Regions from separate parts of the Streptomyces sp. NPDC001137 genome, predicted to be linked through region 2. Evidence: riboswitches for the same ligand, from Rfam matches in the RefSeq annotation. Region 2 holds a riboswitch; each other region holds the start of a gene.
What was found. A riboswitch is a leader RNA that binds a small molecule or an ion and turns the genes downstream of it on or off. The one in region 2 is predicted to bind cobalamin.
Positions count from the first base shown of each region.

Region 1: another riboswitch for cobalamin. It lies ahead of nicT (Nickel transporter NicT); the one in region 2 lies ahead of ABT254_RS29555 (CbtB domain-containing protein).
Region 3: another riboswitch for cobalamin. It lies ahead of ABT254_RS39630 (cobalamin biosynthesis protein); the one in region 2 lies ahead of ABT254_RS29555 (CbtB domain-containing protein).
Region 4: another riboswitch for cobalamin. It lies ahead of ABT254_RS25965 (ribonucleoside-diphosphate reductase subunit alpha); the one in region 2 lies ahead of ABT254_RS29555 (CbtB domain-containing protein).

Region 1 covers NZ_JBEPBA010000011.1:193,064-200,176, reverse strand. Annotated here, with positions in the region: gene ABT254_RS23565 (LAETG motif-containing sortase-dependent surface protein) at 1-424, shown strand, start outside; gene ABT254_RS23560 (ArsR/SmtB family transcription factor) at 532-891, opposite strand; cobalamin riboswitch at 972-1,158, shown strand; gene nicT (Nickel transporter NicT) at 1,187-2,251, shown strand; gene ABT254_RS23550 (nucleoside hydrolase) at 2,248-3,213, opposite strand; gene thrS (threonine--tRNA ligase) at 3,288-4,583, opposite strand; gene ABT254_RS23540 (hypothetical protein) at 4,889-5,692, shown strand; gene ABT254_RS23535 (ribosomal protein L7/L12) at 5,718-5,996, opposite strand; gene ABT254_RS23530 (GAF and ANTAR domain-containing protein) at 6,055-6,765, opposite strand; gene ABT254_RS23525 (helix-turn-helix domain-containing protein) at 6,867-7,113, opposite strand, start outside.
Region 2 covers NZ_JBEPBA010000017.1:44,381-51,493, reverse strand. Annotated here, with positions in the region: partial or broken gene ABT254_RS29570 (IS701 family transposase) at 105-806, shown strand; gene ABT254_RS29565 (acyl-CoA dehydrogenase family protein) at 1,153-2,331, opposite strand; gene ABT254_RS29560 (CbtA family protein) at 2,471-3,226, opposite strand; gene ABT254_RS29555 (CbtB domain-containing protein) at 3,252-3,473, opposite strand; cobalamin riboswitch at 3,476-3,658, opposite strand; gene ABT254_RS29550 (histidine phosphatase family protein) at 3,759-4,331, shown strand; gene ABT254_RS29545 (four-helix bundle copper-binding protein) at 4,335-4,706, opposite strand; gene ABT254_RS29540 (DUF6479 family protein) at 4,816-5,187, shown strand; gene ABT254_RS29535 (hypothetical protein) at 5,603-5,971, shown strand; gene ABT254_RS29530 (chloride channel protein) at 6,242-7,113, opposite strand, start outside.
Region 3 covers NZ_JBEPBA010000029.1:57,096-64,208, reverse strand. Annotated here, with positions in the region: gene cobN (cobaltochelatase subunit CobN) at 1-1,984, opposite strand, end outside; gene ABT254_RS39635 (cobyric acid synthase) at 1,981-3,492, opposite strand; gene ABT254_RS39630 (cobalamin biosynthesis protein) at 3,489-4,571, opposite strand; cobalamin riboswitch at 4,672-4,813, opposite strand; gene ABT254_RS39625 (hypothetical protein) at 4,960-5,187, opposite strand; gene ABT254_RS39620 (inorganic phosphate transporter) at 5,223-6,473, opposite strand; gene ABT254_RS39615 (lysozyme) at 6,626-7,113, opposite strand, start outside.
Region 4 covers NZ_JBEPBA010000013.1:192,705-199,817, reverse strand. Annotated here, with positions in the region: gene ABT254_RS25975 (nucleotidyltransferase family protein) at 1-141, opposite strand, end outside; gene ABT254_RS25970 (ribonucleotide-diphosphate reductase subunit beta) at 186-1,199, opposite strand; gene ABT254_RS25965 (ribonucleoside-diphosphate reductase subunit alpha) at 1,199-3,553, opposite strand; cobalamin riboswitch at 3,678-3,806, opposite strand; gene ABT254_RS25960 (GNAT family N-acetyltransferase) at 3,869-4,369, opposite strand; gene mctP (monocarboxylate uptake permease MctP) at 4,444-6,063, opposite strand; gene ABT254_RS25950 (DUF3311 domain-containing protein) at 6,060-6,311, opposite strand; gene ABT254_RS25945 (YbdD/YjiX family protein) at 6,449-6,655, opposite strand; gene ABT254_RS25940 (carbon starvation CstA family protein) at 6,621-7,113, opposite strand, start outside.

The DNA of each region.
Region 1 (7,113 bases), on a different contig from region 2:
CAAGCTGGACGCGAAGGACGGCTTCGAACACGGCGATCTGCCCAAGGGCCCCGACCACCCGGTCATCAAGGACAAGCTCATCGCCTCCTGGAACGGCGGCACGAAGGACTGCACGAGCACCGAGTCGCAGCCGCCGTCCACCCCGCCCGCCTCGACCCCGCCGGCCGGGCAGCCCTCCACGCCGGCCGAGGAGAGCCCCACCCCGACTCCGAGCGCCTCCGAGTCGACGCCGAGCGGGCCCGACACCCCGGTCGCCTCCGCGTCGACCACCGCTCCCGCGGCCACCACGAGCGGCGGCGGTGGCCTCGCGGAGACCGGCGGCGGCAGCGACTCCGGTCTCATCGTCGGCGGCGCCACGGCGCTCCTGGCCGCCGGCGGGGCGATCGTCGTCGTGACCAGGCGCCGCCGCACGGCCCACCGGTGATCCGCCCCCGCCCGACCGGCCGGCGGACATCCCGATAGCCACTCCCGATACGAACGCCCCGGAGACCCCCGCTCCGGGGCGTTCGTGCCGCCGGATCCGCGGACCGGTCAACTCCCGTCCGCGGCACAGTGCCTGAGCAGCAGTCGTACGTCGTCGTCGACGACCTGGTAGCGCACCACGCGCCCTTCCTTCTCGCCCGCCACGACCCCGGCCGCCCTGAGCAGCCGCAGCGCCTGTGAGACGGCGGGGTCGTTCATGCCGGTCGCGATCGCCAGGTCGGACACGGCCAGCGGGCCGGTGCGGTGCAGGGCGAGCAGCAGGGCGAGCCGCTTGGGATCGGCGAGCAGGGAGAAGCGGTCGGCCCAGGTCCGGACGTGCTCGGCGTCGCCGATGGCCTCGATGGCCTCGCACACCCGGTGGCCGTCGATCGTGCGGCGGTCTGCGCGGTCGGCCGGGACGAGATGCATACGGCCATCCTCGCAGGCGCCTCCATGTGATCTTCCATACCTGCGCAGGTATGCAGCTATGCAGGGGAAGCCCAACGCCCCTACGGTGGGCGGGCCGTGGTGTTCGGGAAGTCGGTGCCATGCCGACGCGGCCCTCGCCACTGTGATCGGGGAGTTCGTCGCCCACGTCCCGCGAGGGACAGCCACTGGCCGCCAAGGCGGCTGGGAAGGCGGGCGGCGGACGTACGACCCGTAAGCCAGGAGACCGGCCACGGCATCTCACGAGGTGATCCACGAGGTGCTGGAGCGTGACCGCATGACCCTGCCCGGGACGTCCCTGCCCGAATCCGAGGCGCCCGTCTCCTTCCGCTGGCGGCGCGAGGACACCGTGAAGACGGTCGGCCTGATGGCGGTGATCGCCGCCCTGCACGTCGTCGCGTTCGGCATCCTCTTCCTCCTGGTCGTCCCCGGGCACTACGAGGTCGGCAACAAGGCCTTCGGGCTCGGCCTCGGCATCACCGCGTACACGCTCGGCATGCGGCACGCCTTCGACGCCGACCACATCGCCGCCATCGACAACACCACCCGCAAGCTGATGGCCGACGGCAAGCGGCCGGTGTCGGTGGGGTTCTGGTTCGCGCTCGGGCACTCCAGCGTGGTCGTGGTGCTGGCGGCGATGATCGCGGGCGGCACCCAGCTCGCCGACAAGGTCATGAACGAGCACTCCCGCACCCACCAGGTGCTCGGCTTCATGGGTACGACGATCTCGGCGACGTTCCTCTATCTCGTCGCCGCGCTGAACCTGGTCGCCCTCGTGGGCATCCTGCGCGTCTTCCGGGCGATGCGGGCGGGGACGTACGACGAGAAGGAGCTCGAACAGCACCTCGACTCCCGCGGCTTCATGAACCGGATCCTCGGCCGCCTGACCAGGTCCATCTCCCGCCCCGGCCAGATGTTCCCGCTCGGCTTCCTCTTCGGCCTGGGCTTCGACACGGCGACCGAGGTCACGCTGATGGTGATGGCGGGCTCCGGCGCGGCGGCCGGGCTGCCCTGGTACGCGATCCTGTGCCTTCCGCTGCTCTTCGCGGCCGGCATGAGCCTGTTCGACACGCTCGACGGCACGTTCATGAACTTCGCCTACCAGTGGGCCTCCTCGAACCCGGTGCGCAAGGTGTTCTACAACCTCACCATCACCGGGCTGTCCATCGCCGTCGCCTTCTTCATCGCCACGATGGAACTCTTCGGCCTCGACCTGGCCAACGTCGGCTACATCATCGTCGGCCTGTTCGTGGTGGTGTGGGTGGCGGCGGTGGGGTACTGGAAGGCGGCGCGGGTGGAGCAGCGGTGGGCGGCGCCGACCGCGCCCCCAGCGGAGCGCTAACGCTCCACTGTCTCCAAATACAGCTTCACGAAACGGTCCACGTCGACCTCCAACGCCACGTCCACCAGCGGCTGTCGACGGGCTCCCTCGTGGATCTCGGACTCTCCGGGGCGGGGGCGGCGGTCCACTATCGTCTGGCCGCGGGTCGGGCCGGGGGCGAGGGAGACCTCGACGGGGAGCAGGCGGGTGGTGATGCCCGCGGGGTCGACGACCGTGCAGACCGCGCCCGCGTCCCCGAGGCCGCCGGCCTCCTCCGCCTCGGGGGCCTCGCCCGGGTGGGCCGGCCGGTGGGCGAGGAGCTCGCCGGCCAACCGGGTGCCGGGATCGGTGCTCGCGCGCAACCGGTGCACATCGGCGCCGGGGACGACGACCTGCGTGAACACGTCCAGGCCGTACATCGTGATCGGTACCCCGGCGGTGAGCAGGACGGCGGCCGCCTCCGGATCGTGCCAGACGTTGAACTCGGCGACCGCCGTGGCGTTCCCGGTGGCCGCCGCGCCCCCCATGAACACGATCCGCTCGATGTTGCGGGTGACTTCGGGGTGGGTGCGCAGCAGCAGGGCGATATTGGTCAGGGGCGCGGTGGGGACGAGGGTGACCGGGCGCGGCGAGGCGAGGATCTCCCGGCGCAGCAGGGTCACCGCGTCCACGTCGGCGGGGGTGCGGGTGGGCGCGGGCAGGCCGAGGTCGCCCATGCCGTCGGAGCCGTGCACATGCCGCGCCGAGCGCGCCGGCTCGATCAGCGGGCGCTCGGCTCCGCGGCCGACGGGGATGTCGGGGGCGCCGGCCTGTTCCAGCACGGTGAGGGTGTTGCGGACGACACCGTCCACGTCCGTGTTCCCGGCGACGCAGGTGACCGCGCGCAGGTCGATCCCCGGGTGGCGGACGGCGAAGAGCAGGGCCAGGGCGTCGTCGACACCCGTGTCGCAGTCGATGATCACCGGGATGGGCTGACCGGTCACGGCCGGGCTCCTCTCACTACGACGACACGGGTCGCTACGACACGGGCTGCGCGCCGGGCGCTACGACAGTGACCTTACGCAGCCGCCCACAGTTCGGCGCCACGGGTCCGGACGCACTCCCCGATCCCCTCCAGCAGCCGTTCCACCGGTACGGCCCCCGGCCGCCGTCCGTCCCGCAGCCGCAGGGCCGCCAGGTCGCCCCCGGCCTCCCGTTCGCCGATCACCGCCTGGTACGGCACCAGGCGCGCGGCCCGGATGCGGGCACCGAGGCTGCCCTGCTCGGGAGCGGCCACCTCGGCGCGCAGCCCGCGTGCCAGGGCCCGCCGTACGAGGTCGTGGGCCTGCTCCTCCTGAGCCTGCGACACCGGCAGCACCACGAGCTGGACGGGCGCGACCCAGGCCGGGAAGGCCCCGCCGTGCTCCTCGATCATCTGCGCCACCGCCCGCTCCACGCTGCCGATGATGCTGCGGTGGACCATCACCGGCCGGTGTTTGGCGCCGTCGGCGCCGATGTAGTGCAGATCGAAGCGTTCGGGCTGGTGGAAGTCGATCTGGACGGTGGAGAGGGTGGCCTCGCGGCCGGCGGAGTCGACGACCTGGACGTCGATCTTGGGCCCGTAGAAGGCGGCCTCGCCCTGAGCCGCCTCGTACGCCACACCGGCGCCCGCCAGCACCTCCTCCAGCAGCCCGGTGGCCCGTTTCCACAGCTCCGGGTCGGCGACGTACTTGCCGCCCTCCCCCGGCAGGGACAGCCGGTAGCGGGCCGCGCGGATGCCGAGGTCGGCGTAGGCGCGGCCGATCAGCTCCAGCGCGTCACGGGCCTCGTCCACGGCCTGTTCCAGGGTGCAGAAGATATGGGCGTCGTTGAGCTGGATGGACCGTACCCGGGTCAGGCCGCCGAGCACCCCGGACAGCTCGGAGCGGTACATGCCGCCCAACTCGGCGATACGGAGCGGCAGTTCGCGGTAGCTGTGCGACCGGGACCGGTAGATGAGGGCGTGATGGGGGCAGAGGCTGGGCCGCATGACGACCTGTTCGCCGCCCAGGTCCATCGGCGGGAACATGTCGTCGCTGTAGTGCGACCAGTGCCCCGAGATCTCGTACAGCTCGCGCTTGCCGAGGACGGGCGAGTACACGTGCCGGTAGCCGGCCGCGCGTTCCCGGTCGCGGATGTACTCCTCCAGGGCGTGCCGCACGATCGCGCCGTCGGGCAGCCAGTACGGCAGTCCCGCGCCCATCAGCGGGTCGGTGTCGAACAGGTCCAGCTCACGGCCGAGCCGACGGTGGTCGTACATGGTCTCTCTCCTCCTGGTACGGGGCGAGCGACCCACGACGAAACCCCGGGGCACTCGCCCCGGGGCCTTTGACATCCAGTCCATGGATCAGCGCGCCGGGACACTCTCCGGCGTCGTCGTGAGGAACGACTGTGCGCGCTGCATGGGAGGACGGTACCGCAGGGGCGGAGGGGGTGCGAGGGGTTTTTGCGCGGGGCTACTGCATCATTCCGGGGGACAACCCCCGGACCCCCAGCAGAAAAGCAGGTCCGCGGGGGCGACTCCGGCGGACATCGCGCGGCGAACCTGAGTAACCCGGACGGCCCGGCGCGCTGGTGGGGCGTCGTGCGCGGTGGTCCCTTGGAGACCTGACCGATCTTGAGGTGGCCAGGAGGCGTCCGATGACCCGCATCCCGTCCCGTGTCCTCGTCGTCGCCGCGATGTCCGCGGGGGCGCTGGTGAGCGTGAGTGCGTGCGGCCTCATCGTGGGTGTGGGCCCGGAGCCGGGGGCGAAGGAGCCGTCGCCGACCGCTTCGCACAGTGCCGTTCACAGGGCGAAGCCGTCCCCCACGGCGCCCGCCGCACCGCCGCCCCTCACCGAGGCGCAGGCTCAGGCCGCGCTGGTGACCCAGACGGATCTGGGTGCGCCGTGGGCGCCCACGCAGGGGGCCGCGACCTGGCGGGACGGCGTGCTCAAGGCCCACGCCGACGTGCCCGAATGCCGCAAGCTGCTGGAGGCGCTGTACACGGACGACCTGTTCGGTGCGGATGCCGCCGGGGCGCGGGCCGTGACCGGGCTCGACGACGCCATGGACCAGACGCAGCTGCGCTACCAGGTGCTGTCGCTGAAGCCCGCCGCCGCGGGCCGGACGCTGGCCTGGATGCGGACCTTGCCGAAGACCTGCGCCAAGTTCACGGCGGTGACCGGGCGCGGCGCGCTCCAGAACGTCCGGGTCGACGAGGCCGTACTGCCGGTGGTCGGGGACGACCGGCAGGGGCTGCGGATCACGTTCACCGGCGCGACCGCCACCGGGGAACAGACCCTGCTCACCCTCGACGTCGCCGTGGTCCGCGTCGGCGACGACACGATCGCCCTCACTCACGGCGGCACGGGCGAGGTGTCCGCCGACACCACGAAGGCCTTCGTCCAGGTGGGTGCGCAGCGACTGGCCGATGTCAGGAAGCAGCCGCGGCTCCGCGTCTGACCGGCGCCTGGGGCCCGGCGGAGGTCTAGCCGAGCTTCTCCACGGCCTCCTTGGTCTCCTTCAGGCCCGCCCCCGTCGCCTCCCGGTACACCTTGATCGCCTGGATCTTCTTGCCGTCCCGCAGGAGTGCGTTCACCTCGTCCGACCACGGTTCGGGCTCGGTGAGCCCCAGGTGGCCGAGGATCAGGTCGAGTTTGTGCTCGATCCGGGCAGCCCGGCGGTCCGCGCGGGAGATCCGGCTCTCGATGCTGCCGATACCGAAGAGCACCAGCAGGGTCAGCAGGGAGAAACCCAGTATGTCCATGCCATGATCATAGGGATCCCGGGATCCGGGGGCCTGGGTCCCGCGGTCGCTCAGTCGCTCAGTCGCCGTCCAGTCTCTCCCTGTGCGAGATGACGTCGTGCGCCACCTCGAGGACGGCGCGGCCCTGCGCGAAGGCACGGGCGCGCAGCCGGGCCGAGGCCTCGTCGGCGGCCACGCCGAGCTGCGCCATGACCATGCCGATGGCCTGGTAGACCTCGTCGTGCTCGGCGGCCAGACCGCCCAGCCAGGCCTCCTCGCCGCCGCCGCTCTCCTCCCGCGGCAGGGTCGTCAGGGCCAGCGTCATGACGGCGGCCAACAGCTGGGCACGGCGCAGCTCGTCCTCGGTCAGGTCGCCCGGGCCGTCGCGGTAGAGGTCGAGCGTGCCCACGGTCAGGCCGTCGTCGCTGCCCAGCGGCATCGAGTACACGGCCCGGACGCCGACGGCCGTCGCCTGCCGGGCGAACAGCGGCCAGCGGCGCATGTCCCGGCCGCCGGCCAGGTCGCAGGCGAGCACCGGGGCGCCGGTCCGGTAGGCGTGCAGCCACGGGCCGTCACCGAGGGTGGTCTGGACCCCCGCGAGATAGGAGGCCAGGGAGTTGCTCGCGGCGAGCCGGATGGGCATTCCGCTGCTGCGCAGCGACACGCTCGCACCGACGATCGGCAGCAGCTTCTCCGCCACCGCGCACAGCCGTGCAGGTGTCTCCCCGGGCCGGGCATCACGCACCACCTCGGCGATCACGTCGATGGCCCTTACTGCGTCCACGGCCATCGCCTCCTCCGATCGCAGTGGGGGCCTGCATCTGGGGGCGCTGCCCGACTACCCCTGGCCCGAGGGGCGAAACGCCGTCCGCGTGACGCCCCTCGGACGGATCACAGAGGTGGCTGTGCGGGTGCGGGGCCGAGGGTGGTGGTGCCGGGGGCCGTACGGTGGCCGAGGCCCGTGCGGTACACGTCCAGGGCCGCCTCCACCCGGCCGGTGCGGCGCAGCAGATCGCCGAGCAGCCGGCACAGGTCGGCCAGGTCGCCGGCCGCGCCCGCCCGCTCCAGCATGCTCAGGGCACGGACGTAGTGCTCCTCGGCGGCCTCCGTGTCGCCGGCGTCCTCGGCGATGATGCCG
Region 2 (7,113 bases):
CTCGCAGACACTCCCCACGTCGCCTTCCGGCTGGCCCAGTCGCACCTAGGGACTTTCGTTTGGATCACCGTGCGGACCAAAGGAAGATGCCTGCGATGTAGAGCGATTGCTATCTGCGGGGGCTGATGCTGGACGGCCGGCGCAAGTCGATCCAGCCGATGGCGCAGCGGCTGCCGGACGGGAACATGCAGGCCCTGGAGCAGTTCGTCAACCAGTCGCCGTGGCAGTGGACGCCGGTGCGGCGGCGGATCGCCGAGCGGCTGGTCCAGGTCGTCAAGCCCGAGGTGTGGGTCATCGACGACGTCGCGTTTCCCAAGTGCGGGCGGGCGTCGGTGGGGGTGGCCCGGCAGTACTGCGGGGCACTGGGGAAGCGGGCAACCCGCCAGGTCGCCGTCAGTGTGCATGCGGCCACGGATACCGCCTCCTGCCCACTGGAATGGGAATTGTTCCTACCCGAGGAATGGGCGCACGACACCCGGCGTCGCACGGCTGCGGGCGTGCCCGATGAGGTGGGGCATGTGCCCAAGCCCCGCCTGACCCTGGGGCTGCTGGAGAGGCTGGCGGGTTGGCTTCCGTCGGTGCCGGTGATTGTGGCCGACTGCGGCTACGGCCGCAGTGTCGGCTTCCGCCTGGCCCTGGAGGAACGCGGCTGGTCCTACATCGTCGCTGTCGAGCCCAAGGAGATCGCCCGCCCGGCCGGTGCCAAGCCGGAGCTGCCGCCCTACCAGGGATGGGGCCCGCCCACGTTGCCGCGCTATCGCGAGCCGGCCCGCCCCCTGCACCAACTGATCGATGCGCACACCCGCTTCGAGGACGTCACCTGACGAGAGGGCAGCAGGGCTCAGTCATCCACCGCCCTCGAGTCCGCGAACGGCATCTCCAAGATCCCCGCCAGAACGGCCGCTGCCGATGGTGTACGCCCACGGGCAACCTCGGACGCGGCGCCAGCGGAGAACTTCAGCCTGGCAGGCGGCAAGTTCTCGATCTTGAGTTGGAGCCGCCATCGCCGCGAAGTCGCAGTCGACGGCGTTTCCAGTGCTCGCGGCGAAGTGCCAACTGCCGCATCACGGCTCGGCCGTCATCCTGATCCCACAGAATCACGGTGCCAACTATCCTCGGTATGTGACAACTAACGTCTGTGGTCACAGCAGGCTAACGCCGCACCCTCGGCATCCCCAGACCGATCCACGAGATGATCTCCCGCTGGATCTCGTTGTTTCCGCCGCCGAAGGTGAAGATGACCGCCGAGCGGTAGCCGCGCTCCAGTTCGCCGTGGAGGACCGCGCCCGCGGAGCCCTCCTTCAGCGCGCCCGCCGCGCCGACGATCTCCATCAGCCAGGCGTAGGCGTCCCGGCGCGCCTCTGAGCCGTAGACCTTGACCGCGGAGGCGTCCTGGGGGGCGAGCGTGCCGTTCTGGACGGCGTGCACCATCCGCCAGTTGAGCAGCTTCATCGCATCGAGTTTGGTGTGGGTCTGGGCGAGGCGTCGGCGCACCCAGGGCAGGTCGACGACGCGGCGGCCGTCGGCCAGCTTGGTCTCCATGGCCCAGCGCTGGACGTCCTGCAGGGCGCGGATCGCCATGGTGCCGTGGGCGGCGAGGGTGACGCGCTCGTGGTTGAGCTGGTTGGTGATCAGCCGCCAGCCCTGGTTCTCGGCGCCGACGCGGCGGGAGACGGGGACGCGGATGTTCTCGTAGTAGCTGGCCGTGGTGTCGTGCGAGGCAAGGGTGTTGATGAGGGTGCAGGAGTAGCCGGGGTCGGTGGTGGGGACGAGGAGCATGGTGATGCCCTTGTGGGGCGGTGCCTCGGGGTCGGTGCGGGTGGCCAGCCACACCCAGTCCGCGGTGTCGCCGTTGGTGGTCCAGATCTTCTGGCCGTTGACGACGTACTCGTCGCCGTCCCGTACGGCGCGCGTCTTCAGGGACGCGAGATCGGTGCCCGCGTCGGGCTCGCTGTAGCCGATCGCGAAGTCGATCTCGCCGGCGAGGATCTTGGGCAGGAAGTACGCCTTCTGCTCCTCCGTGCCGAACTGCATGATCGTCGGCCCGACGGTGTTCAGCGCCATCAGCGGCAGTGGTACGCCGGCCTGGGCGGCCTCGTCGAAGAAGATGAACTGCTCCATCGCGGTCAGCCCGCGCCCGCCGTACTCCTTCGGCCAGCCCACGCCGAGCCAGCCGTCGGTGCCCAGGCGTCGGATGGTCTCGCGGTAGAAGCGTTTCTGGGCGGCCGGGTCGCCGTGCCGTGCGTAGGCGTTGTCCGGCACCAACTCGGCGAAGTACGAGCGCAGTTCGGTGCGCAGCCGCTGCTGCTCGGGCGTGTATTCGAGGTGCACGGCGCCTCCAGGCTTCCCAGGCCGGTCCTGACGGCGCACACCGTAGAACGTGTTCCAGAAATTGGGAATGGCGAGGGACAGGGAAAGGGCCCCCGGTCGTCGACCGGGGGCCCTTTGCCAAGTGAACCGGTGGAACGGGTCAATGGGCGACGGGAGTTGCCTTGGAAGCGCCGTTCGCCCGCGCCGGCTTCGGCGCGAGCACCCGCTCCGCCAGCACCCCGAAGACCAGCCCGAAGGAGGTCCACAAGGTCAACTGGACGGCCAGGGCCGCCAGTCGGAACTGCCAGAGCAGGGTGGCGGAGAAGTCCTTGGGGACCTCGTTGAAGGACGGCAGGAACGCGTACGCGAGCCCGATGGCGAGGACGAGGAACGCGCCCGCGGCGAGCGTGGCGTTCCAGTTGCCCAGGCGGGGCGCCAGGCGCTTGCCCAGGATGACGGCGGCCACGGCCAGCAGCACGCTGAGCACCACCATCAGGAAGTACAGCGTGGTGCGTTTGCCGATGGTGTCGGGGTCTCCGACGGACGGGGGGTTGGCCGGGTACTTCAGGAACGGCACGACGTACACGGTGATCAGGCCGGCGGCCGCCAGGAGCAGCGCGCTCGCGCGCGGCCCGAAGCGGCCGATGCGGCCGAGCGCGAAGCAGTACGCGAGGGCGGCGATGCCGCCGAACGCGACGCCGTAGACCAGGACACCGGTGGACAGGCCCGCGGTGGACTGCATCGTGCGGCTGACGGCTTCGACGCCGTGCTCGTGGGAGTGCGCCTCCTCGTAGGCGATGGCCGCATCCACGCGCGGTTCACCGAGGAAGTAGGCGACGACCAGGGCGAGCAGGCCCGCGGCGAGCCCCGCGAGCATGCCACGCACCAGGAGGTTGCGGACGGTTGCCGAGTTCATGAGCGGCTGTGCTTTCTCGCCGCCCTCAGTGGCAGGGGAAGCCGAGCAGGTGGCGGGCGTCGTGCACCCACTCGTGCACGTCGGATCCGTTCATCACGGAAGTGGCGCCCTGCTCGGCGCCGACGAAGTAGAGCAGAACCAGCATCAGGATGCCGAAGAAGACCGCCCAGGGGACGATCGCGCCGATCGGCAGCTTTGCCGGTACGGCGGTGGGGGTGGTGGTCGGCTGAGCGACAGACTGCGCCATGGCAGGCCCTCCTGGGGAACTCGCGTCCCGTCTCGGTGGTGCACGCGACGACGGGGCGGGTCTGACTCACCCGGTGCGCACCCAGGGTGCGTACCGGACTTACAGTGGCGCGACCGTGCCGGACTTCCACCGGCTTCCGCTGTGCCGTCGTCAATATCCACGAGAAGGTACCGCGAAGCAGAGGTGGGGCCAAGGGCGCACGGGGCGGCCGTGAGCGCCCCTGGTGAGCCGTTTTTCTCGTCAGGGCCAGGGATTTGAAGGGATGTCGAGGGCGGGGATGGACGTATGACGAGCCGAGTGATCTTGGTCTCACCTGCGATCACGGCGGCCCTCAGGGAGGCCCGCTTCGACGACGGCTGCCCGCTGGACGCCTCCGGGCTGCGGCAGGCACGGGCGGCCGCCGGCACGCTCCCGGCGGCGGAACGGGTCTGGGTCTCCCCCACCGTGCGCTGCCGCGAGACCGCGGGCGCCCTCGGCCTCGACGCCGTGGACGCGCCGGAGTTGGCGGCCCTGGATGCGGGCCGCTGGCGCGGTGCGACGCTGGCGGAGGTGAGCGAGCGCGAGCCGGAGGCGCTGGCCCGCTGGCTGTCGGACCCCGCGGCGGCGCCGCACGGCGGGGAGTCGGTGACGGCGCTGTGCGACCGGGTGGCGGGCTGGCTGGAGGCGGTCGCGCGGACACCGGGCCGGACGATCGCCGTTGTCGAACCCGAGGCCGTACGGGCCGCGGTGGTCCGGGCGCTCGGGGCGCCGGAGTCGGCGTTCTGGCGCGCGGACGTCCCGCCGCTGACGGCCGTCGGGCTCAGCGGCAGGGCGGGGCGCTGGAACGTGCGGCTCGGGCAGCCGGTCGGTGCGCCGTGAGCGTCAGTTCAGGGTGGCGAGGAATTCCGTGCACGCCTCGGCGCACTGCCGGCAGGCCTTCGCGCCGTCCTCGGCGCCCGGAAACCGGTCGAAGGCGTGCGCACCCTCCAGGCACACGGTGCGGCACCACTCCACCTGGATGCGGATGGCGGCCTCGTCCAGGCTGTTCTGCTCGGACAGCACACGGCAGGTCGCGTCGCACACCTCCGCGCACATGATGCCCTTGCGTCGTACGAGTTCCTGCTCCTCCGTGCCGTCCGGGTCCACGAGGCTCGCGCGCAGCGCACACGCGCGTGCGCACTCGGTGCACGCCTGCGCGCAGGCGAAGCGGTCCTCCAGGAACCGGAAGAGCTCCTGCTGGGTCGTCGAAGTCACACCTGGCGGGTTGCCGTCACCGACCCCCTCAAACACCGGTGACCGCGATCCCGTCGACTCGGGCCGGCCGGGCCGGTTCGCACCGGGTCCCATGGGTACCCGCGTGCCCATGAGCACCTCATGGATGGACATGGACATCGCCGCAGGCCGCGGCGCCCTGGGAATCGGCCTGGTCGTCGTGGGGGTGGCGGTCGTGGCCCTGCTGATCGGTGCCTTCTGGCTGGGCGCCCGCATCCGTCGCCGTGAACCCGCTCCGCCGCGCCCGGAGGATCAGCCGCAACTGCCGGACGACGGCCCGGTCCGCGAGGTACAGGAGAACCGTGAGCCCGCCGAGATACCCCGCAGCGAGCAGCGGCTGACCCCGCACGAGCTGCCCGGTCACGGCAATACGCCGAGCAGGACGAGTGGGTCGCAGCAGCGCAAGCGCTGGAGCGAGGGCAACAGCGGGGCGTTCGGGAGCGGCGGGCCGGGCAGCCGCTGACGCCGGGAGGACGTGAGAGTCAAGACCCACCCGCCCGCGGCACCCTGCCGCTGCCCGACTACGACGCCCTGCCGAGCGGCGGGCTCGGGAGCCGCGCAGGGTCCTGACCGCCGAGGAGGTCCAGGGCGCCCCTCACGTACCAGCACGCGGGCGGCGACCGGCTCCCGATCACACCGCGCTGCTGTTCGTCCGGCCTGGAACATGTGCACACGAGCGCGGAGCCGACATCGGGCGCCCCGAGCTCGCTGCGCCCCGAGCAGCACGGCCGCCACATCGGCCTACCGGTGTCACCCGCGACCTCCGCGCCACCCCTTCAGCCCACCACCGCACGGCACCCCCGACCGGATCACGGCAGCGTGGCCGAAGAGGCCGCAGGCCTCTCGCTGAATTCCTGCACAGACGAGGACTCGTCGCCATGATCTGTCGTCGCCACGTCGGCCGCGGGGCCGGAGCCGTCGTTCTCCTGCTCGCCGCAGCGGGCTGCTCGGACTCCGCCATGGGTCAGCTCGTCTACACGACACCCGCCAAGCGGAAGGTGGCGATCCAGAGCCCGGCAGTCGAGGCATGCCATCGTCTGCCGGGCGGCGCCTACAGCGTGGACAACTACACGCTCTACGACATCCGGCTCTACACCAACGCCGACTGCGTGCTGACACCAGCCGGTCAGGACCAGCGCGGTCAGATCGGCGGAGAGAGCTTCTACCTCGCGACACAGGCGTCTGTCGCCTTCACACCCGGCCAGTCCCCGTGGCTGAGCTACTACGTCATCCCCGGAACCAGCTGAGTCCACGGCCGGCACATCAGGAACATGATGTCGAGGATCCGGACGAGGCTGCGGTACCCCATGCGGGTCATCGAGTCGCGGGCACCTCCCGACGGCCCATGGTGTTTCGCGTCGGCCCGAGGGGGCGCGGCGGCTGCGACCCGGCGGCTCTGCTGACGGGCTGCGGGGCTCGGACGGCGCGTTCAGCCTCTGCACGCTCGTATACGTCGACGCCCTCGCGCGAGCCGGGCCGGCTCCGGCGATGTCCCGCAGGCATTCACCCAGCCTCGCTCACGATGGCTGCGACACGCCCGGACGAGGCGCTCGACCGGCCGGCGGCGCGCCGAACGCGGGGATGCTCGGCCCCTGCGGAAGCAGCTGAACCACGACGAAGGACACCACGGCGGCCAGCACCACCAGCGCCACCGTGTCCACGTTGCCCAGCAGGAGCACGACCAGGACCACGCTGCTCACGGGCACCCGCAGGGCCGCGGTCACCGACGCCGCCATCCCGACCGCCATCGCCGGCACCAGCCCCAGACCGGGCAGCGGCGCCAGCAGGACACCGGCTGCCCCGCCCAGGAACAGGGCGGGAAAGACGGGGCCACCGCGCAGGCTGCCCAGACAGAAGGTGTACGCGAGGGCCTTGAACACCAGCACCGCCACGAGGGCACCCACCGACCAGGCGTGCGGGTGCTGCGCCAGGCCGGCCAGGGCGGCCTCCCCCGACATGGCGGCGTCGGCCGGCGAACGGCCGGTGGCGACCGCGTAGAGGGTGATGGAGGCCGCCGCCCCCAGCGCGCACAGAATGGTGTTCCGCACCGTCCGGGTCGTCACGAAGCCGGCCACGAACCTGCCGCCCACGAACACCCAGTGGATGAGGAGGGCGAGGGCCGGCGCGATCAGCAGGACCCACAGGACGTCTGCCCAGTCGAGCGGCGGCGGCTTCGGCAGCCCGATGTCCAGGCTCCCGGTGTCCAGGCCGGTCCAGTGCACGAACCCGGTGAAAATCAGGTCCCCGACTCCGCTGGCCAGCAGGGCCGGGAGCATCACCGCGAACAGCTGCGGCCCGCCCATCCCGGCCACCTCCATCAGGAGTACGGCTCCCACCACCGGGTTTCCGAAGAGCGCCGAGATGGCCGCCGCGGCCCCGGCCGCGCCGA
Region 3 (7,113 bases), on a different contig from region 2:
CGCCGACCGGCCCGCCGCCCAGGATGTGCAGTCCGTCGCGGATCTGCACATCCTTGATCTCGCACAGATAGCCGTCGATGTGCATGACGAACTCGTCGAACTCGTCCTCGTCCGGCTGCTCGTCCACATGCAGGTCGTGGTGGAGCTCGGCCGCCTTGACCAGCGTCCAGATCTGGGCCCGGACGGCCGGCGCCTTCGTCGGGTCGAGGTCGGAGACCAGTGCGTACTCGTCGAGCAGCTGCTCCAGCTTGGCCAGGTCGCCGTAGGTGTCGGCACGGGCCATCGGCGGTACGAGGTGGTCGACGACCGTGGCATGCCCGCGCCGCTTGGCCTGGGTGCCCTCACCGGGGTCGTTGACGATGAACGGGTAGATCAGCGGCAGTTCACCGAGCACGGCGTCCGGCGCGCATCCGCCGCTGAGCCCGAGCCCCTTGCCGGGCAGCCACTCCATCGTGCCGTGCTTGCCCATGTGGACGATCGCGTCGGCGCCGAAAGTGTTGTCGAGCCAGCGGTAGGCCGCCATGTAGTGGTGCGAGGGCGGCATGTCGGGGTCGTGGTAGATCGCGATGGGGTTCTCGCCGAAGCCGCGCGGCGGCTGGATCATCACGACGACGTTCCCGAACTGGAGCGAGGCGAGGACGATGTCCTCCCCGTCGACGTACAGGCTGCCCGGCGGCTCGCCCCACGCCTCCAGCATCCCGTCCCTGAGCTCCGGGTCCAGCTTGTCGAACCACGCCCGGTAGTCGGCCAGCGGCACGCGCGCGGGCGCGGCGGCCAGCTGCTCCTCGGTCAGCCACTCCACGTCGTGACCGCCGGCCGCGATGAGCCGGTGGATCAACTCGTCGCCGCCGGAGGGGTATTCGGTGAGCGAGTACCCGGCGGCCTTCAGCGCGTCCAGGACCTGTACGGCCGACGCGGGCGTGTCCAGGCCGACCGCGTTGCCGACCCGGGAGTGCTTCGTCGGGTACGCGGTGAAGACGAGCGCCAGCTTCTTGTCGGCGTTCGCCTTGTGCTTCAACAGCGCATGCCGTACGGCGATCCCGGCGACCCGCGCGGCCCGCTCCGGGTCGGCGACGTACACGGGCACGTCGTCGGGACCCTGCTCCTTGAAGGAGAACGGCACGGTGATCAGCCGCCCGTCGAACTCGGGGATCGCGACCTGCATCGCCGCGTCCATGGGGGACAGGGCGGCATCCGACTCGTCCCAGGCCTCACGGGACGAGGTCAGGCAAAGACCTTGCAGGACGGGCACGTCGAGGTCGGCGAGCGCCCCGATGTCCCAGGCCTCCTCGTCACCGCCGGCCGAGGCCTGCGAGGCATGGGTGCCACCGGCGGCGAGGACGGTGGCGACCAGGGCGTCGGTCTGCCCGAGGATCTCGTACAGCCCGGCGTCCGCGCCGCGCAGTGAACCGCAGTACACGGGAAGGGCGTTGGCGCCCTTGGCCTCGATCGCATCGCACAGGGTGTCCACGAAGGCGGTGTTGCCGCTCAGCTCATGGGCCCGGTAGAAGAGCACACCGACGGTCGGGCGGCCGTCCACGAACGGGCGCTCGCCGTGGATGCCGTACTCGGGCATCTTCTGCGGCTCGACGAACCCCTCGCCGGTCAGCAGCACGGTGTCGGACAGGAACCGGGCCAGCTCGGTGAGGTTGGCGGGGCCGCCCTCGACGAGGTACCTGAGCGCCTCCGCCACGACACCGGCGGGCACGGACGACTCGGCCATCAACTCGGCGTCGGGGACGGCCTCCCCGCCGAGCAGCACGGTCGGGATCCCGGACGCCCTGAGCGCGGCGAGCCCGTCCTCCCAGGCCCGCTTCCCGCCCAGCAGCCGTACGACGGCGATGTCGGCGCCGTCGAGGAGGCCGGGCAGCTCCTCGGTCACATCCACCCGGGTCGGGTTGCCGATCCGGTAGTCGGCACCGGACGCGGCCCGAGCGGCCAACAGATCCGTGTCGGCGGTCGACAACAACAACACTGTGCTCATGCGGGCGCTCCCGGTGGAATGAAAGGCAGTCCTTGCGGCGCGCCGGACTCGATGAGCCGCCACAGCGCGTCCGTGTCCGCGTGCTGTTCGATCAGGTCGCCGAGCCGGTCGAGCTGCTCCTCGCGCAGCGCGGCGAAAGAGGTGTCGGGCGCCGGCACGAAACGACGGCCCGCGGCGGCCGCCACCTCGCGCAGAAAGGCCCGCCGGAACCCGTCCGACTCCAGCGAACCGTGCCAGTGCGTGCCCCAGGTCTGCCCGACCCGGATGCCGTCCAGGAAGGCTTCCCCGCCGCCTATGTCGGCGACCCCGTGATGGATCTCGTATCCCTCGACATGCTCGCCGAGGGCTTCCCCCACGGGACGGGTGAGGGTCTTCTCGCGGGCGAACCGCACCCGTACGGGCAGCACTCCGAGCGCTTCGACATGCCCGCGCCGGCTCTCGACCTCGTCCTCGATGTGCTCGCCGAGCACCTGGAAGCCACCACAGATGCCGAGGACGGGCCGCTGTTCGGCGGCCCTGCGGACCAGAGCGTCCGCGAGTCCCCGCTCGCGCAGCCACTCCAGGGCCTTCACCGTTCCCCGGGTCCCCGGTACGACGACGAGGTCGGCGTCGGCGAGTTCCTCGGGCCGGTCCACGAACCGCACCACGACGCCCGGTTCGGCGGCCAGGGCGTCCACGTCGGTGAAGTTGGACATCAGCGGGATCGCGCACACGGCGACCCGCAGCACGTCCTCGCCGACGGGCGGCGCGACGTTCGACTCCCGCACCGTCCCCCGAAGGGAGACCCGCAGTCCGTCCTCCTCGTCGATGCCGAGGCCGTGCTGAAAGGGGAGCACGCCATACGTCCGCCGCCCGGTGAGCCCGTGCAGCATGTCGAGCCCCGGCTCCAGGAGGCTGACGTCCCCCCGGAACTTGTTGACGAGGAACCCGGCGACGAGTTCCTGGTCCTCGGGCGAGAGCAGGGCGACGGTCCCGAAGAAGGAGGCGAAGACCCCGCCGCGGTCGATGTCACCGACCACGAGCACGGGAAGCCGCGCGTTACGGGCGATGCCCATGTTCACGATGTCGGTCCGCCGCAGGTTGATCTCGGCGGGAGAACCCGCCCCCTCACAGATCACGGCGTCATACGTGCCCCGCAACTCGGCCAGGCAGTCGAGCACGGTCCCCAGAAGCTGCTGCTGCCGCCCCCCGTGATACCCGCGCGCACTCAACTCGCCGACGGGCTTGCCCATCAGCACGACCTGGCTGCTCTGCTCGCCACCGGGCTTGAGCAGCACGGGGTTCATCAGCGCGGTCGGCTCGACCCGGCAGGCCTGCGCCTGCATGGCCTGAGCCCGCCCGATCTCGGCACCCTCACGCGTCACGAACGAATTGAGGGACATGTTCTGCGCCTTGAAGGGCGCCACCTTGACCCCCTGCCGCACCAGCCAACGACAGATCCCGGCAGTGACGACACTCTTCCCGGCATCGGAGGTGGTACCGGCAACGAGAAGCCCCCCGCCGCTCATGACACACCACCCTGCTGTCGCCCAACCGCTGTGGGCAGTCGTTCCGCCAGGGCGGAACGGGGCACAGCCCCCACCGCATCCGCTGTGGGCAGTCGTTCCGCTGGGGCGGAACGGGTGGGCACAGCCCCCACCGCCGGGCGCCGTGCGACCCGGCCCCGCAGCACCGCCCCAGCCGCACTGACCCCCAACGCCAGCCATCCGACCCGCCGCGACAACCGCACGGCACGCTCGATGTCGCCGACTTCCACGGCACGCCCCTCCCCGTTCAGCACAGGCCGATGCTCAACACGCCCCCCATACGACAAGGTCCCCCCGAGCCGCACCCCCAGCGCCCCCGCGAACGAAGCCTCCACGGGCCCGGCATTGGGGCTCGGATGCTTCGCGGCGTCAGAACGCCAGGCGCGTACGGCCCCCCGGCCGTCACCCCCGGCAGCGGCGGCCAGCACGGCGGTCAGACGGGCCCCCGGCCACCCCGCCACATCGTCCAGCCGCGCCGAAGCCCAGCCGTACCGCCGGTACCTGGCCGACTTGTGCCCCACCATGGCGTCGAGCGTGTTCACGGCCCGGAACCCGAGCAGCCCGGGCACTCCGCCCACGGCCCCCCACACCAGCGCCCCCACGACGGCATCGGAGGTGTTCTCGGCGACGGACTCCACCACCGCCCGCGCGATCCCGTCGGCGTCCAGGGCCTGCGGATCCCGCCCGCACAGATGCGGCAGCCTGGCCCGGGCGGCCTCGACGTCCCCGGCCTCCAGCGCCCGCCCGATGCCACGGGCCTCGCGCGCGAGCGAGGTCCCCCCGACAACGGCCCACGTGGCGGCCGCGGTCAGAGCGAGGGAGGCGGTACGGGACGGACGTACGGACCGCTGCGCGAGGGCACCCAGCGCAATGGCGCTCCCGGCGCACACGGCGGTGTGCAGCGCGCCCCACCCGCGATGGTCCCGCCACAACACCTGCTCCACGGCACCCGCGGCCCGCCCGAACACGGCGACCGGATGCCCACGGCGCGGATCGCCGAGCAGATGGTCACCGAGGAGGCCGGCGGCGGCGCCGTACGCGAAGACGCGATCGGCACGCATCGGCTCAGCCGGCCGTGGGATCGAGCAGGGACCTGGTCCTGAACCTCAAACGGCAGGCTGGCATGGCGACATGTCCTCACTCAGGGTGTCCACGCCCTGGTTCGACGAGACCGGCGGTGAGAGTTCCTGGCTCCCGGGGCTTACTACCCCGGTGACAGTGGCGGGACCGCGCCGGACTCGCACCGGCTTCCTCTCGCGCCGCCGTATATGGCTTCGGCAGTCCACCACGCCCCCGAACGGCAGTCAACTTGCCGTTGACCTGCGGCGGGGGAGTGTGCTGAGGCCCACACCCGGCGCTCGGACCCGCGCATGAAAAACCCGCGGGGCGAGGAAGCACGAAAGGGTGCTTCCTCGCCCCGCGGGACGGTGGGGAGGCGGTCCGGCCGCCTCAGGACTTGGCGATCACCAGATGGATCCCGTAGGCCACCGCCGCCGCGACCCCCGCGAAGGCCACGTACGCGCCGGCCACCGCGAGGGACGCCGAGTTGCCCTGCGCCACGGCCCGCTCGCGGCGCGACAGGCCCATGATGCCGAGGGTGAACAGGGCCACGAGGCCCACCGTGACCGCGAGGCTGACGCCGAAGACGGAGCCCAGGGCTGCCCAGTCGATCTTCATGCTGCTTCTCTTCCTTAAGTGCCGGGTGGGCGGGCTCAGACGGCCGCGGCCGGCGGGGTCGCCGGGTCGGGGGCGGCGGCCACGGGGGCCGGGGCGGGGATCGTGGCCGTCAGGCCCTCGGTCACCGTGCCCGTGGGGGGCGGGGTCACGGCGGCGATCGCCGTGGTCACCACGCCCGCGGGTTCGTCGGTCGCGTTGACGTTCGACGCGTCGACGACCTCGCGCCGGGAGACCTTCCAGATGGCCGCGCTGGCGACGACCAGGAAGACGGCGACGACGGCGGTGCCCCAGTCGCCGAGATCCGTCACGGACTCCGCGCCCGCACCGACCAGGGCCGCGGCCGGCAGCGTCAGGCACCAGGCCACGAGCATGCGGGTCGCCGTCGACCAGCGGACCACGCCGCCCTTGCGGCCGAGGCCCGCACCCATCACCGAACCGGAGACCGAGTGGGTGGTGGAGAGCGAGAAGCCGAGGTGCGAGGAGGCCAGGATGACCGTGGCCGCGCTGGTCTGGGCGGCGAAGCCCTGCTGCGGCTGGAGCTCGGTCAGTCCCTTGCCCATGGTGCGGATGATGCGCCAGCCACCGAGCCAGGTGCCGAGCGCGATGGCGAGGCCCGCGGAGAGGATGACCCAGGTGGGCGGGTCGGAGTCGGGGGCGACGGCGCCGCCGGCGACCAGGGCGAGGGTGATGATGCCCATCGTCTTCTGTGCGTCGTTGGTGCCGTGGGCCAGCGAGACCAGGCCCGCGGAGGCGATCTGGCCGACGCGGTAGCCCTTTTCGGCGGCCTTGCCGTCGGCCTTCTTGCCGAGGGTGTACGACAGCCGGGTCGCGAGCAGGGCTGCCAGGCCCGCGACGATCGGGGCGGCGAGCGCCGGGATGAGCACCTTGGTGACGAGCACGTCGCCGTGCACCGCGCCCATGCCGGCCGAGGCGATGGTGGCGCCGATCAGACCGCCCATCAGGGCGTGCGAGGAACTGGAGGGAAGGCCGACGAGCCAGGTCAGCAGGTTCCAGAGGATCGCGCCGACCAGCGCCGCGAAGATGACCTCGGGACGTATGCCGGTCTCGTCGACGAGACCCTTGGAGATCGTGTTGGCGACCTCCACGGAGAGGAAGGCACCCGCAAGGTTCAGCACGGCGGACATGGCCACCGCGACCTTGGGCTTGAGCGCACCGGTCGAGATGGTGGTGGCCATCGCGTTGGCGGTGTCGTGGAAACCGTTCGTGAAATCAAACGCGAGTGCGGTTACGACCACAATCGCGAGGATCAGCGAGAAGTTTTCCATTTACCCAGGCAATCGTTCGAAGTCAACGGTCGGTTGACCGTAGGCAACCTGGGTGAACGGAAGATGAACTGAGGGCGGCTGCACGATGTCTGAATGAGGGGGTCGCCGCTCCGCCCCGTCCCGGCGACCCCCGGTCTCTCGGCGCCCCTTGGTCAGTAGCCCCGGGCGAACTTCCTCAGCTGGGTCTGCGACCCGTTGAAGAGATTCTGGTCACCCGGCAGGTCGCCGCCGTTGTCGTACTGCCAGAAGGTCCAGAACGACCAGCCGGCCGGGAGAGAACCCGTGGCCCCGGAGCCGTGACGGGCTATCCACAGCGCGTGGTCGGAGGCGAACGCGCCGCTTCCGCCCGTGCAGGTGTTCCACCAGTGGGTGGTCGTGTAGATCACGGGATGGCGGCCGGTGAGCCGCTTCACCTCGCCGCTGAACGACTTGATCCAGCCGACCATGCGCGCCTTGCTCAGTCCGTAGCACCTGTGCTTGGCGCTGTACGGGTTGTATTCGATGTCGAGCGCGGGCGGCAGCGTCCAGCCGTCCGAACTCCACCTGCCGCCGTGGTTCACGAAGTACGCCGCCTGCGCCCTGCCCGACGACTTGTCCGGCAGTGCGAAGTGGTACGCGCCGCGGATGATGCCGGCGCTGC
Region 4 (7,113 bases), on a different contig from region 2:
GAAGAGGCACCCGGCGGTGAGGTACCAGCCGGGCAGCGCCATCGTCGCGGTCCGCTCCAGCACCTCGGTCAGGACGCTGTTGCGGGACAACACCGCGCGCAGGGAGTCGAGTTGGTCATCGAGAGGGAGACGGCTGATCACCCTCCTGGCTTACCACAGGCGGGGCCTGCCGCAGCCGGGAGCGGTCAGAAGTCCTCGTCCAGGTCGACCGTGCCCTCGACCGCCACCTGGTACGCCGAAGGGCGGCGTTCGAAGAAGTTGGTGAGTTCCTGGACGCCCTGCAACTCCATGAAGGAGAAGGGGTTTTCGGAGCCGTACACCGGGGCGAAGCCGAGGCGGGTGAGGCGCTGGTCGGCGACGCATTCCAGGTACTGGCGCATCGACTCGGTGTTCATGCCGGGCAGACCGTCCCCGCACAGGTCGCGCCCGAACTGCAGCTCGGCCTCGACGGCTTCCCGCAGCATGTCCGTCACCTGCTGCTCGAGCTGGTCGTCGAAGAGGTCCGGCTCCTCCTTGCGGACGGTGTCGACCACGTCGAACGCGAAGCTCATGTGCATCGTCTCGTCGCGGAAGACCCAGTTGGTGCCGGTGGCCAGACCGTGCAGCAGGCCCCGGCTGCGGAACCAGTAGACGTACGCGAAAGCACCGTAGAAGAACAGGCCCTCGATGCAGGCGGCGAAGCAGATCAGGTTGAGCAGGAAGCGGCGGCGGTCGGCCTTGGACTCCAGGCGGTCGAGGCTGTCCACCGAGTCCATCCACTTGAAGCAGAACTGGGCCTTCTCGCGGATGGAGGGGATGTTCTCGACGGCCGCGAAGGCGGCGGCGCGGTCCTCCGGGTCGGGCAGATAGGTGTCCAGGAGGGTCAGATAGAACTGGACGTGGACCGCCTCCTCGAACAGCTGGCGGCTCAGATAGAGCCGCGCCTCCGGGGAGTTGATGTGCTTGTACAGGGTCAGCACCAGGTTGTTCGCCACGATCGAGTCGCCCGTCGCGAAGAAGGCGACCAGGCGGCCGATCAGGTGCTGCTCGGCGGGCGTGAGCTTCGCGAGGTCGGCCACGTCCGAGTGGAGGTCGACCTCCTCCACGGTCCAGGTGTTCTTGATGGCGTCCCGGTAGCGCTCGTAGAAGTCCGGGTAGCGCATGGGGCGCAGGGTCAGCTCGAAGCCCGGGTCGAGGAGATTGGCGTTACGGGTGGTCATTACTGGCAGGCCTCGCAGGACTCGGGGTTTTCCAGGGAGCAGGCGACCGCTTCGGGGTCGGCTGCTTGCTGCACGGGGACGGTCGCCCGGGCGGCTCGGGCGATCCGCGTCGCCGGGCGGGAGCGCAGGTAGTACGTCGTCTTCAGGCCCTGCTTCCAGGCGTACGCGTACATCGAGGAGAGCTTGCCGATGGTCGGCGTCTCCAGGAACAGGTTCAGGGACTGGGACTGGTCCAGGAACGGGGTGCGGGCGGCGGCCATGTCGATGAGCCCGCGCTGCGGGATCTCCCACGCCGTGCGGTACAGGGCGCGTACGTCGGCCGGGATCCAGGCGAAGTCCTGCACCGAGCCGTTCGACTCGCGCAGCGCCTCACGGGTGCGGGCGTCCCAGACGCCGAGCTCCTTGAGGTCCTTCACCAGGTAGGAGTTGACCTGGAGGAACTCGCCGGAGAGGGTCTCGCGCTTGAAGAGGTTGGAGACCTGCGGCTCGATGCACTCGTACGCGCCCGCGATCGACGCGATGGTGGCGGTGGGGGCGATCGCGAGGAGGAGCGAGTTGCGCATGCCGACGGCGGCGATGCGTTCCCTGAGGGCCGCCCAGCGCTCCGGCCAGGTGAGTTCGGTGTCGTAGTGGTCGGGGTGCAGGACACCGCGGGCCGTGCGGGTCTTCTCCCAGGCGGGCAGTGGACCGCTCCGCTCGGCGAGGTCGGCGGAGGCCTCGTAGGCGGCGAGCATGATGCGCTCGGCGATCCGGGTGGACAGGGCCTTCGCCTCCGGTGAGTCGAAGGGCAGGCGCAGCTTGAAGAAGACGTCCTGGAGGCCCATCGCGCCCAGGCCCACGGGGCGCCAGCGGGCGTTCGAACGGCCCGCCTGCTCGGTGGGGTAGAAGTTGATGTCGACCACGCGGTCCAGGAAGGTCACGGCCGTGCGGACCGTCTCGTCCAGCCGTTCCCAGTCGATGTCCCCATCGGCCACGAACGCGCCGAGGTTGACCGAGCCCAGGTTGCAGACCGCCGTCTCGCCGTCGTTCGTGACCTCCAGGATCTCGGTGCAGAGGTTGGAGGAGTGGACGACATGGCCCGGCTCGGCGGTCTGGTTGGCGGTGCGGTTGGCGGCGTCCTTGAAGGTCATCCAGCCGTTGCCGGTCTGCGCGAGGGTGCGCATCATGCGGCCGTAGAGGTCACGGGCGGGGATGGTCTTCTTCGCGAGCCCCGCGTCCTCTGCCTTGCGGTAGGCGGCGTCGAACTCCTGGCCCCACAGGTCCACCAGCTCCGGCACGTCCGCCGGGGAGAACAGGGACCACTGCTCGTCGGCGTTCACGCGGCGCATGAACTCGTCCGGGACCCAGTGCGCGAGGTTCAGGTTGTGCGTACGGCGGGCGTCCTCACCGGTGTTGTCGCGCAGCTCCAGGAACTCCTCGATGTCGGAGTGCCAGGTCTCCAGGTAGACGGCGGCCGCGCCCTTGCGCCGGCCGCCCTGGTTCACGGCGGCGACCGAGGCGTCGAGGGTCTTCAGGAACGGGACGATGCCGTTGGAGTGGCCGTTGGTGCCGCGGATCAGGGAGCCGCGGGCGCGGATGCGGCTGTACGACAGGCCGATGCCGCCGGCGTGCTTCGAGAGGCGGGCGACCTGGTGGTAGCGGTCGTAGATGGAGTCCAGCTCGTCCAGCGGGGAGTCGAGGAGGTAGCAGGACGACATCTGGGGGTGCCGGGTGCCGGAGTTGAAGAGGGTGGGGGAGGACGGGAGGTAGTCGAGGCGGCTCATGAGCCGGTAGAGGGCCGCGACTTCCTCGAGTGCGCGTGTGGTGTCGTCCTCGGCCAGTCCGCTCGCCACCCTCAGCATGAAGTGCTGGGGCGTCTCGACGACCTTTCGGGTGATGGGATGCCGGAGCAGATAGCGGCTGTGCAGGGTGCGCAGGCCGAAGTAGCCGAAACGGTCATCGGCCTGAGGGTCGATGAGCGCGTCGAGGCGGTCGGCGTGGACCCGTACGAACTCCGCCGTGCGATCGGCGATGAGGCCCTCGCGGTGCCCGACGGCGACGGACTCGGTGAAGGACCTGACGCCCTGGGAGGCGGCCTCGGCGGCGATGCCGATCGTCAGCAGCCGGGCGGCCAGCTGCGAGTAGGCGGGGTCCTCGGAGATGAGGCCGGCGGCCGCCTCCGTGGCCAGTTCGCGCAGCTCCGTCTCGTCCGCGCGGGCGGACCGGCCGCGCAGCGCGGCGGCGGCGACCCGGCCGGGGTCGGCGTCGGGGAGGTCGGCGGTCAGCTCGGTCAGGGTCCGCAGCAGCGCGGCCCCCAGGCCGTCGTCGGCCACGGCGGCGCTGGCTGAAACCGGGTCTGCTGGCGCGATGGTCACGTGAGGCTCTCCCTCGCTCGGCACGGGGGCCTTGCGGAGGGCAGGGGGCAGTCACGAGCGCGCACGGCGTCGCGTCCACCGGCCCACTCCACGAGGCCCGGACGTCGAAGCACCCGGGCCACGGCGGCCGGGCGCACTGTCGGCAGGTCCTCGGACTGACGCCCATATGTGTGCGAACACGTATGGGTACACCGTTGCGGGACAGTTCCGGATTCGCACCGGATTCCCCTGCGGCGACAGCGAGCATGAGCATACATCTTGTGCCGGGTGTGGGTAGCACCCCCATATGTTGTGTCGCGGCGACTTCGGAGCGTGTCAGAGCGTCAACTCATAGGCGAGGAGGGTGAAGTCCTGACCCGGGATGGGCTTCCAGTCGCGCTCGGGGGCGCGGACGAAGCCGGCGCGTTCGTAGATGCGATGGGCGGCGTGCATGACCGGCTGGGTGCACAGGACGATGCCGGTGCGCTCCGCGGCTCTTGCCCGGTCGATGCAGGCGCGTACGAGGGCTTCTCCGGCGCCTCGGCCACGGGCTGCCCGGTCGACGGCGAGCATGCGTATCTCGGCCTCTCCCGGGCCGGCCAGATCCGCCATGGGGCCGGTGGACGGGACGTAGGTGACGCCGCCGACCGGCCGGCCGCCCAGGTCGGCCGCCAGCACCTCGGCCGCCGCCGCCCGCTTGGCGACGTCCCTCAACTCGGCGAGATACCAGTCGCTTTCGCCGAAGGTGAGCAGACCGTCCTGGAGATAGGCCTGGGCGGTGATCTCGCCGAGGACCTCGTACTCGCCGGGTTCCGCCTGTCTGATCACGATGTCCATGGTCCCGAGTGTGCCGGACGGGTACGACAACGGGCCGCCGGATTTCTCCGACGGCCCGCCGATCGCCGTAACCGCTAGTGGGACGCGCCCGCAGTCGCCGGGGGCAGCTCCACCTGGACGCCCGGGTCGCCCGCGTCCGCCGTGTAGTCCCCCGGCTTCGTCTCGTCGACGCCCTCGGGGGCCTTCAGGGCCTTCAGGACGAAGGTGAGCACCACCGCGACCACCGCGTTCAGGACGAACGCCGTCAGGCCGATGTAGCCCATCTCGCCGAGGCCCGGGATGTTCGCGTTGGAGCCGCCGAAGTGCTTCTGGCCCGGGTTGGTCGGGGAGGCGACACCGTAGGCGGCCAGCGTGCCGTAGACCATGCCGACCGCCCAGCCCGCGAGCAGCGCCCAGCGGTGGAACCAGCGCGTGAACAGGCCGCCGACCAGGGCCGGGAAGGTCTGCAGGATCCAGATGCCGCCCAGCAGCTGGAAGTTGATCGCGACCGTCTTGTCCATCGTCAGGACGAAGACCAGGGCACCCACCTTCACCAGCAGCGAGACGATCTTGGAGACCTTGGTCTCCTGCTCCGCCGTCGCGTCGGGCTTGATGAAGTCCTTGTAGATGTTGCGGGTGAAGAGGTTCGCGGCCGCGATGGACATGATCGCCGCGGGGACGAGCGCGCCGATGCCGATCGCGGCGAACGCCACGCCCGCGAACCAGCTCGGGAACATGTTCTCGAACAGCTGCGGAATGGCCAGCTGACCGTTGGTGACCTTGACCCCGGCCGCGATCGCCATGAAACCGAGCAGCGCGAGCAGGCCCAGCATCAGCGAGTACAGCGGAAGGATGGTGGTGTTGCGGCGGATCACGTCACGGCTCTTCGAGGACAGCGTCGCGGTGATCGAGTGCGGGTACATGAACAGCGCGAGCGCGGAGCCCAGCGCCAGCGTGGCGTACGTCCACTGGTTCGCCGCGGCCGGGACGAGTCCGCCCGCGCCGGCCGCCGCGTACTTCCCGCCCGCCTTGGAGAAGATCTCGTCGAACCCGCCCAGCTTGATCGGGATGTAGATGATCGCGACGGCGATGACGATGTAGATCAGCGCGTCCTTGACGAACGCGATCAGCGCGGGGGCGCGCAGGCCCGAGGAGTACGTGTAGGCCGCCAGCACACCGAAGGCGATCAGCAACGGCAGGTCCTTCACGAACCAGTTGGAGTTCGCGCTGCCGCCGACGCCCATCACGTCGAGGACGGCCTGGATGCCCACCAGCTGCAGCGCGATGTACGGCATCGTCGCCAGGATGCCGGTCACGGCCACCGCCAGCGACAGCCCCTTCGAGCCGAAGCGGCCGCGCACGAAGTCCGAGGTGGTCACGTACCCGTGCCGGTGCGAGACCGACCACAGCCGGGGCAGGAACGTGAAGATCAGGGGGTACACCAGGATCGTGTAGGGCACGGCGAAGAAGCCGGCCGCGCCCGCCGCGTAGATCGCCGCGGGTACGGCGACGAAGGTGTACGCCGTGTACAGGTCGCCGCCGAGCAGGAACCAGGTGATCCAGGTGCCGAACGACCGTCCGCCCAGGCCCCATTCGTCGAGGCTCTGCTCGTTCTCGGCCTTGCGCCAGCGCGCGGCCAGGAAGCCCATGACCGTGACGGCCAGGAAGAAGAAGATGAAGACGCCGAGCGCGACGCCGTTCACGCCGGTCTTCACTTGCTGCCTCCCCGGCGTGCCCGCTGGTCGCGCTGCCACAGCTTGTACGCGGTCATGGTCAGCGCCGTGGAGATCAGTACCCACAGCATCTGGTACCAGTAGAAGAACGGGATGCCACCGAGCGCAGGGTCGGTCTTGGCGTAGGAGCCGACCCACAGCATCGCCACGAAGGGCGCGACGAGGCAGATGGCGATGACGACGCGGACCGGTGTCACCACCGGGGGTCTCACTTCTGGCGTTTCAGACATACCGCGACTCCGTCCCCTCACTGATCACCTGTGTAACGCGCAGGCAATCTAGGTCACGCTGTTACGGGTGCGGAAGACCTCGTCCGCATATCGGTATGTCGATTCCGTGAAGGTCCGACATCGGTGCGACATCGCTGTCAGCAGCAGCGGAAACCCTGCCGAGGATCCGCCTCCTGACGGTCCGTCCGCATCCGCTCGAACTCACGCCGGGACGGCACCCGCGCGCCCGGAAGGGTCTTGCGCAGATGCGCGACATAACGGTCGTACGCCGACTCGTCCGTCAGCTCCCGCACGTACCAGCGCACCCCCCTAATCGCCCGGCGCAGCAGTACCGACGGCAGCACGGCGCTCCTCCTCCTTCTCCTCCCGGGTCGCGATCAGCCCCGCCGGGGCGGTGATCCTCGACTCGACGTACGGCGACTCGCTCAGCGAGGAGAGCGCCGGCCGGCGGATGTGCCGGACGCAGACCCGCAGGGCGTCCGCGATCACCACGACGATCAGGACGGCCAGAACCGCCGAAAGGACGCCGTCCACCGTCGAGTTGGTGACCACGGTGTGCATGTCGTCCATGTTCTTGGCGGGCGGCAGCACCTTCCCGGCGTCGATCGCGTCCTGGAACACGGACCGCTGCTTGAAGAACCCGACCTTGGGGTCGCTGGAGAACACCTTCTGGTAGCTGGCCGTCAAGGTCACGGTCGCGTCCCAGGCCAGCGGAATCCCGGTGATCCAGGCCCACTTGAGGCGCCCCGACTTCACCAGCAGGGTCGTGCAGACCGCCAGCGCGACCGCGGCCAGCAGCTGG